Linked DNA regions of Azospirillum brasilense. The protein of the gene in region 1 binds, or shares a complex with, the protein of each later gene. Links are inferred from orthologs where the notes say so. Each region holds a gene or a part of one and is shown on either strand. Other genes may lie near its edges.

Evidence for each region. The genes of interacting proteins can lie anywhere in the genome.
Region 2: lptB (region 1) and lptE share a complex: the UniProt entries of both Escherichia coli proteins name them as parts of the lipopolysaccharide transport and assembly complex. The link is inferred for Azospirillum brasilense from one-to-one orthologs.

What each region holds. Positions count from the first base shown.
Region 1 is NZ_CP012915.1:1,623,827-1,627,948, forward strand. The notes cover bases 863-3,834. They hold lptB (LPS export ABC transporter ATP-binding protein), read right to left. Parts: upstream 2,775-3,834; coding sequence 1,950-2,774; downstream 863-1,949. Other genes in these bases: rpoN (RNA polymerase factor sigma-54), read right to left, coding at 863-1,933; AMK58_RS21090 (LptA/OstA family protein), read right to left, coding at 2,794-3,690; lptC (LPS export ABC transporter periplasmic protein LptC), read right to left, coding at 3,687-3,834. Also shown: hpf (ribosome hibernation-promoting factor, HPF/YfiA family), read right to left, coding at 1-232; more of rpoN, read right to left, coding at 356-862; more of lptC, read right to left, coding at 3,835-4,122. UniProt on the Escherichia coli protein: Part of the ABC transporter complex LptBFG involved in the translocation of lipopolysaccharide (LPS) from the inner membrane to the outer membrane. Probably responsible for energy coupling to the transport system.
Region 2 is NZ_CP012914.1:71,111-75,260, forward strand. The notes cover bases 852-3,851. They hold lptE (LPS assembly lipoprotein LptE), read left to right. Parts: upstream 852-2,075; coding sequence 2,076-2,627; downstream 2,628-3,851. Other genes in these bases: leuS (leucine--tRNA ligase), read left to right, coding at 852-2,089; holA (DNA polymerase III subunit delta), read left to right, coding at 2,677-3,699; AMK58_RS00345 (esterase-like activity of phytase family protein), read right to left, coding at 3,710-3,851. In the rest of the region: more of leuS, read left to right, coding at 1-851; more of AMK58_RS00345, read right to left, coding at 3,852-4,150. UniProt on the Escherichia coli protein: Together with LptD, is involved in the assembly of lipopolysaccharide (LPS) at the surface of the outer membrane. Required for the proper assembly of LptD. Binds LPS and may serve as the LPS recognition site at the outer membrane.

The DNA.
Region 1 (4,122 bases):
TGTCGAAGGCGGGATACGGCTCGGTGGCGTCGGACGCACTCTGAAGGACGATCCCACGACCGACATGGACCTGAATGTCGGCCTTGAACAGATGCGCTTCGCGCGTCAGGACGACGTTGGCCTCGATCGGCTTGTTGAAATACTTGCCGACGATGGTGTTCAGGCTGTCCGCGACGTGGGTGCGCAGAGCGTCGCCAACGTCAAGCTGCTTGCCTTTGACGGTCAGTTGCATTTTGGGATGTTTCCAATCTGGTCCGCGATAGACATAGGACGACGGAAGGCCGCCACGTGCGGACGGGGACCATAGTGACGGCGGTATGGGCTGTCAATCAAGGACGACCCCCTCCCGGCCCGGTTACATGCGTGACATCTTGGCACGGCGTCGCTGCACCGATGACGGAATGCGCATCGCTTCACGATACTTCGCGACCGTCCGGCGCGCAATGTCGATCCCTTCACCACGAAGGATTTCGACGATTTTATCGTCCGACAACACGTCGTCCGGCTTCTCGGCGTCGATCATCGCCTTGATGCGGTAGCGCACGGCCTCCGCCGAGTGGGCGGCCTGCCCGTCGGCCCCCTGGATGGCGGAGGTGAAGAAATATTTCAGCTCGAACACGCCGCGCGGCGTCGCCATGAACTTGTTGGTTGTGACACGGCTGACCGTGCTCTCGTGCATGCCGATCGCCTCGGCGATGTCGCGCAGGATCAGCGGCTTCAAATGCGAGACGCCGTGGATGAAAAAGGCGTCCTGCTGCCGGATGATCTCGCTGGCCACCTTCAAAATCGTGGTGGCGCGCTGGTGCAGCGACTTGACCAGCCAGTTGGCCGATTGGAAGCGCTCGGTGATGTATTCCTTGTCCGCCTTGTTGCGGGCGGTGCCGGAGATGCGCGCGAAATAACGGTGGTTGACCAGCACCCGCGGCAACGTGTCCGGGTTCAGGTCGATCAGCCAGCCGCCGCCCGGGTTGGCGCGCATCAGGATGTCGGGGGTGACGAGCTGGGCCGGCGTGTGGTCGAAGCTGAGCGCCGGCTTGGGGTTCAGCTTGCGGATCTCCGCCACCATGTCGGCGACGTCCTCGGCGTCCACGCCGCAGACCTTCATCAGCGCCGGCAGGTTGCGCGCCGCCAGCAGCTCCAGATGGTCGAGCAGGGCCTCCATCGCCGGGTCGAAGCGGTTCTTCTCGCGCAGCTGGATCGCCAGACATTCCTTCAACGACCGCGCGAAGATGCCCGGCGGGTCGAAGCGCTGGCAGGCGGCGAGCACCCGTTCCACCCGCTCCGGCGCGCAGCCGAGCTGCCCCGCGAGGCTCTCGACCTCCAGCCCGGTGATCCAGCCGGCCTCGTCCAGCATGTCGATCAGCGCCAGACCGATGAGCTGGTCGCCGAGGTCCGGCAGGTCGATCTTCAACTGCTCGGTCAGATGGTCGCGCAGGCTCTTCTGGCCGGTCAGCGTGGCTTCCAGGTTGGACTCGTCGTCCTCGAAGCCGCCGCGGCCGCCGCGCTCCTGCCAGGAGCCGTAGACGTCGCTGGAGCCGTCCGTCCCGTCGGAGAAACGGTCGTCGGAATAGACATTCTCGAAATCGGTGTCGAGCGGCGCGTCGGAGGCCGACCCCATCGTCTCCGACGACGTCATCTCCACCGTGTCGCGGGTGCGCCCGTCGGTCATCGGCGGCTGGCGCTCCTCCGGCGCGGCAAGGTCCACCGCTCCGGGCTCGCCCCCGCCGTCACCGGCACCGTCGCCCCCGGATTCGCCGCCGCCCTCGCCGGGACCGCCGTCGCGCTCCAGCAAAGGGTTCTGCTCGATCTCCCGATCCACGAAATCCGACAGTTCGATGTTCGACAGCTGCAGCAGCTTGATGGCCTGCTGCAGCTGCGGAGTCATCACCAGGGACTGGGACTGACGAAGATCGAGGCGTTGGCTGAGCGCCATGGGCAGGGAAACCGCACTAGAGGCTGAACCGGTCCCCGAGGTAGACCCGGCGCACGTCCTCGTGCGCCACGATCTCGGCCGGTTCTCCCTCCATTAGTACCACACCATCGTGCAAGATGTATGCCCGATCGACGAGGTCGAGCGTTTCACGCACGTTGTGGTCGGTGATGAGCACGCCGATGCCGCGGTCGCGCAGGTGGCTGACCAGCTCGCGGATGTCGTTCACCGCGATCGGGTCGATGCCGGCCAGCGGCTCGTCGAGCAGGATGAAGTGCGGCTGGGAGGCCAGCGCGCGGGCGATCTCGACGCGCCGCCGCTCGCCGCCCGACAGCGCCAGCGCCGGGGCGCGGCGCAGGTGGGTGATCGAGAACTCCGCCAGCAGCTCGTCCAGCATCTGCTCGCGCGTGTCGCGGTTGGGCTCCACGACCTCCAGCACGGAGCGGATGTTGTTCTCCACCGACATGCCGCGGAAGATCGACGCCTCCTGCGGCAGATAGCCGATGCCCAGCCGCGCCCGCCGGTACATGGGCAGCGCCGTGATGTCCTGCCCATCCAGCAGAATGGTGCCGGAATCGGCGGCGATCAGCCCGGTGATCATGTAGAAGCAAGTCGTCTTGCCCGCCCCGTTGGGGCCGAGCAGGCCGACCGCCTCGCCGCGCTGGACCGTCACGGTCACGTCGCGGACGACCGGGCGCTTCTTGTAGGCCTTGCCCAGATGCAGGGCCACCAGCCCTTCGGTCGGGCGCACGTCGGTGGCGGGGTGGTCCGCCGGGTGACCCGACGCGTTCGGGGCGGAAAGGGTCGGACCGCCGAGGTCCCGGTCTTCGATGTCCATGGCCATTGATTCGCTGCCGGGTCGGTCAGGGCTTCGCGGCGGGCGTTCCGCCCGGTTGGGCGGCGGGCGTGCCACCCGACTGGGCGGTGGGCTTGCCACCGGGGGCGCCCGGCTCCTGGCCGGGGATCAGAAGGCCCATCACCCGCCCGCCGGTGGCGGGGCCGGCGATCACCCGGTTGACCTTGGTCTTCATGTTCATCTCGGCGGCGTCGCCATTGAGCTGGTTGTCGTTGCGGGTGATCTTGACGTTGCCCAGCAGCACCGCCGTCTCGTCGGCCACCGAATAGACCAGCTTGTCGGACAGCGCCACGTCGGTCGCGGTGGTCACCACCACGCTGCCGGCGCCGTCGATGCGCTCCATCTGGGTCGAGCCGTCCGGCATCTTCTTGAGCTGGCCGATCAGAATGTCGGCGCGCAGCCGGTCGCCGTTGGCGATGCGCACGGCCACGGCGTCGCCACGGGCCACCGTCAGGTTCTTCGCCTCGTAATATTCCAGCGTGTCGCGCGCCGTCACGATGTCGGTGCGGGTGACCAGCTTGAGGTTGCGTCCCGTGACCACCGCCACCTGCTTGTCCACGTCGTAAACGCCGCGCTCGCCGAAGACCTCCTGGGTCGGGCTGACGATGCGCACGTTGCCTTCGGCGAGAAGCTGGAACACCTCGTTCCCCTTGCCGGGCACCTCGCGGTAGTAGGCGGTCAGCACGTCGGCGTAGACGGTGCTGTCGGTGCGCTTGGCCGAGGCGTTGCCGCGCGCCACGTAGGCGCGCACGTCCTGATGCCATTCGATGGCTTGATCGGCGTTGACCTCGACCGGGTTGGGGCCGCCGCCGAGGCCGGGCAGCCCCTGGGCCGCCGGGACGGAGGCCCCCGACACCAGGAGGAACACGGCCAACAGCGGGGCCGCAAAGGTGGCTGCACTCAACGCGTCTTTCCTCCCGGGCTTTCGGCGGCCTGGACGTCGGCCTTGGACTGGTTCAGGAACACCATCGTCTTGCCACGGTCGGACAGGCGGAAACCCTCGGCGTTGATGACGCCCTGCGGCCCCTGGCCCACGACATGGACATCGCCCCAGGCGGTGCCCTTGCGGATGTCGGATTCCGCTTCCTCGGTGGTGAACTCGTTGCCGTCGTCGCGCATGACGCGGACATGGCCCCGCATCTGCAGGATGCCGGTGACCTGATTGTACCAGCCCTTGTCGGAACGGATGGTCACCCAGGTGCCATCGGTCTGGGTCATCTCCGCCTCCGGCTGGTCGAGCAGGACGATGTCCGGCTGATCGGCGATGCGGTCGGCCTTGGCGGCCACCAGCGAGAAGGGCTGGTTTTCCTCGTCCACCGCGATGTAGCGCGGCTTG
Region 2 (4,150 bases), on another replicon or contig:
CAACACGGTCCTCGCCAACGAGCAGGTGATCGACGGCCGCGGCTGGCGCACCGGGGCGCTGGTCGAGAAGCGCAAGCTGTCGCAGTGGTTCCTCAAGATCACCGCCTACGCCGACGAGCTGCTGAAGGGGCTGGACACGCTGGACCGCTGGCCGGAGCGCGTGCGCCTGATGCAGGAGAACTGGATCGGCAAGTCCACCGGCGTGCGTTTCCGCTTCGACCTCGTCGGGCGGACGGACAAGCTGGAGGTCTTCACGACCCGGCCCGACACGCTGTTCGGCGCCTCCTTCGCGGCGATCTCCGCCAACCACCCGCTGGCCGCCGAGCTGGCCGCCGGCAACCCCGCGCTGGCCGAGTTCATCGCCGAGTGCAACCGCCTGGGCACCAGCGAGGAAGCGATCGAGACCGCCGAGAAGCGCGGCTTCGACACCGGGCTGCGGGTGGTGCATCCCTTCGACCCGTCCTGGGAACTGCCGGTCTACGTCGCCAACTTCGTGCTGATGGAATACGGCACGGGCGCCATCTTCGGCTGCCCGGCCCATGACCAGCGCGACCTGGATTTCGCCCGCAAGTACGGCCTGCCGGTCCAGCCGGTGGTCGTTCCGGCGGACGCCGATCCCGCGACCTTCGTGGTCGGCGACGAGGCCTACACCGGCCCCGGCCTGCTGCGCAACTCCCGCTTCCTCGATGGGATGGAGGTCGAGCCGGCCAAGCAGGAGGTCGGCAAGCGGCTGGAGGAGCAGGGGCAGGGCGAGCGCACCACCCAGTACCGCCTGCGCGACTGGGGCGTCTCCCGCCAGCGTTACTGGGGCTGCCCGATCCCGGTCATCCATTGCGAGAGCTGCGGCATCGTTCCCGTGCCGGAGCAGGATCTGCCGGTGGTCCTGCCGGAGGACGTGACCTTCGACAAGCCCGGCAACCCGCTGGACCACCACCCGACCTGGAAGCACACGAGCTGCCCGACCTGCGGCAAGCCGGCGGTGCGCGAGACGGACACCTTCGACACCTTCATCGAGTCGAGCTGGTATTTCGCCCGTTTCTGCTCGCCCAAGGCCGAGGACGTCGCCTTCACGCGTGAGGCGGTGGACTACTGGCTGTCCGTGGACCAGTACATCGGCGGCATCGAGCATGCCGTGCTGCATCTGCTCTACTCCCGCTTCTGGACGCGGGCGATGAAGCAGTGCGGCTACCTGAACGTGGAGGAGCCGTTCGCCGGCCTCTTCACCCAGGGCATGGTGAACCACGAGACCTACAAGGACGCCGGCACCGGCGCCTGGTTGGCCCCGACCGACATCCGCAAGAACGATCTCGGCGACTACATCCGCAACGACAACGACGGCCCGGTGACGGTCGGCCGTGTCGAGAAGATGTCGAAGTCAAAGAAGAACGTGGTGGACCCGGCGCACATCATCGGCACCTACGGCGCCGACGCCGCCCGCCTGTTCATGCTGTCCGACAGCCCGCCGGAACGCGACCTGGAATGGACCGAGGCCGGTATCGACGGCGCTTGGCGCTACATCAACCGCCTGTGGCGGATGGTGACGGAATCGCCGGTCGCTCTGCCGCCCGCCGGTGCGCCGAAGCCGGACGCCCTCGGCGCCAAGGCGGAGACAACCCGCCGTCAGGTCCACAAGGCCATCGCCGGCATCTCGGAAGACCTGGAGAAGTTCCGCTTCAACAAGGCGGTGGCCCGCGTGCGCGAGCTGTCCAACGCGCTCGCCGAGCTGGACGGCACGGGCGAGGGCGAGGCCTGGGTGCTCCGCGAGGGCTTCGAGGCCACCGTGCGCCTGATCGCCCCGATGATGCCCCATCTGGCCGAAGAGCTGTGGGCGCAGCTCGGCCACGCCACGCTGCTGGTCAACCAGCCCTGGCCGCAGGCCGACGCCGGCCTGGTGGTCGAGGACTCGGTCACCATGGCGGTGCAGGTCAACGGCAAGCTGCGCGCCACGCTGGAGCTGCCCCGCGACATGGCGAAGGACGCCGCGGAGCAGGCCGCCCTGGCCGATCCCAACGTCCATCGCGCCCTGGAGGGCAAGCCGGTGCGCAAGGTCATCGTCGTCCCGAACCGGGTGATCAATGTCGTCGTCTGACCTTCATACCGGCAGCAAAGCCGGCGTCCGGCGGCGGAGGCTTCTGGCCCTCGCCCTGGTCGCGCCGGCCGTGCTTGCCACGGCGGCCTGCGGTTTCCAGCCCATGTATGGAAACCTCGGGGCGAACAGCATCGGCAGCGCCGAGCTTCAGCAGGTCGAGATCAACGGCATCAAGGATCGTTACGGCCAAAAGCTGCGCAACCTGCTGATCGATCGTTTCTACGCCGACGGCCGCCCCGCCGCCCCGCGCTACCGGCTGGAGACCGCGCTGACCGCGTCGGAGCAGAAGCTGTCCCTTCAGAAGGACGCGACCGCCACCCGTGCCCAGCTCGTCGTGAACGCGCCCTACCAGCTCATCGACGCGGCGACGGGTGCGATCCTGTTCCAGGCCAACGCGCGCTCCTACATCAGCTACAACGTGCTGGAGCAGCAGTACGGCGCCCTGGCCACGGTCGAAAACGCCTACGACCGCGCGCTCCTGGAAATCTCCAACGAGATCACCACCCGCGTGGCCGCCCAGCTCGGCCGCAAGCCCTGATCCGCACAGGACAACCGGAGGCCGGACCTCCGCCACCGACGGTGTCTTCGTGAAGCTGCAAGCCCGGGCGATCGACGGTTTCCTGCGCAGCCCCGATCCCAAGATCCGCGCGGTCCTGCTCTACGGCCCGGACACCGGTCTGGTGCGCGACCGCGCCATGGGGCTGGGCCGTACCGTGGTCACCGATCTGTCCGATCCCTTCCGGGTAACGGAGATGCTGGGCCGCGCCGTCGCCGACGATCCGGCCCGGCTGGCCGACGAGGCCGCCGCCTTGTCCTTTACCGGGGGCCGCCGTCTGATCCGCGTGCGCGAGGCGGAGGACAACGTCACCACCGCCTTCACCGCCTTTCTGGCCGATCGGACGCCCGGCGACAGTTTGGTCATCGTCGAAGCGGGCGATCTCGGCAACCGGTCGAAACTGCGCACCCTGTTCGAAGGGGCGGACGGCGCCGTCGCCATTCCCTGCTATGTGGAGGAGGAGGCCGCGCTTGGCCGGGTCATCGCCGACATCCTGCACGGCCATGGCCTGACCGCCGATCCCGACGCGCTGACCTTCCTCGCCGGCAACCTGGTTGGCGACCGCATGGTGGCACGCGGCGAGATGGAGAAGCTGGCGCTCTACATGGGCACGGAGACGCGCGTCCGACTGGAGGACGCCCAGGCCTGCGTCGGCGACAGCGCGGCCCTGTCGCTCGACGAGCCGATCTGGGCGGCGGCGGAGGGCGACTTCGCGACGCTCGACCGCTCGCTGGCCCGTTTGTTCGCCGAGGGCATGTCCCCGGTGCCGATCCTGCGCGCCGCCCAGCGTCATTTCCAACGTCTGCAGATGGTCGCCGGGCAGGTGGCGGCGGGCAAGTCGGCGGACGCCGCGGTGGAGGCGCTGCGCCCGCCGGTGTTCTTCAAAATGAAGCCGCGGCTGACCGGTCAGGCCCGCCGCTGGCCGGCGCCGCTGGTGCGGCAGGCGCTGGAACGGCTGGTCGAGGCCGAGGCGGACTGCAAGCGCACCAACATGCCCGACCAGACGCTCTGCGCCCGGGTTCTCTTCCAGCTCGCCTCGCTGGCGCGGCGCTGACCGTTTCTCCTTACTTCGCGGCCAGGAACTGCGGCACGCGGAGCAGGATCAGTTCGTTGTGGTCCTGCTTGCCCAGCGCGCGGCCCGACGAGTAGGGGAGGTTGTTGTCGTTGCCGACGACGATGTGCTCGGCGTCCACCACATCGACATTCTCGATGGTCACGAAGGGGAAGGTGAACGTGCCCTTGTCACCGCCGAGCCGGGCGACGCCCTTCGGATCGTCGATGTCCATCAGGTCGACATAGCCCACCTTCTTCACGAAACCCTCCGCGTCGGCTTGGGCGAAGTCGATCTTGTAGACGCGCTTGAACCGGGCCGGGGCGTTGAAGCAGTCCGGAGTCGGCTGGCCGGTGCAGCCCTGGGCCGGGTTGCCCTCGCCGTTGTCGCGCTCGATGATCAGGCCGGTGGTGGCGTCGATCATGTTGAAGTCGCCGATGTTGTTGCCGTTGGC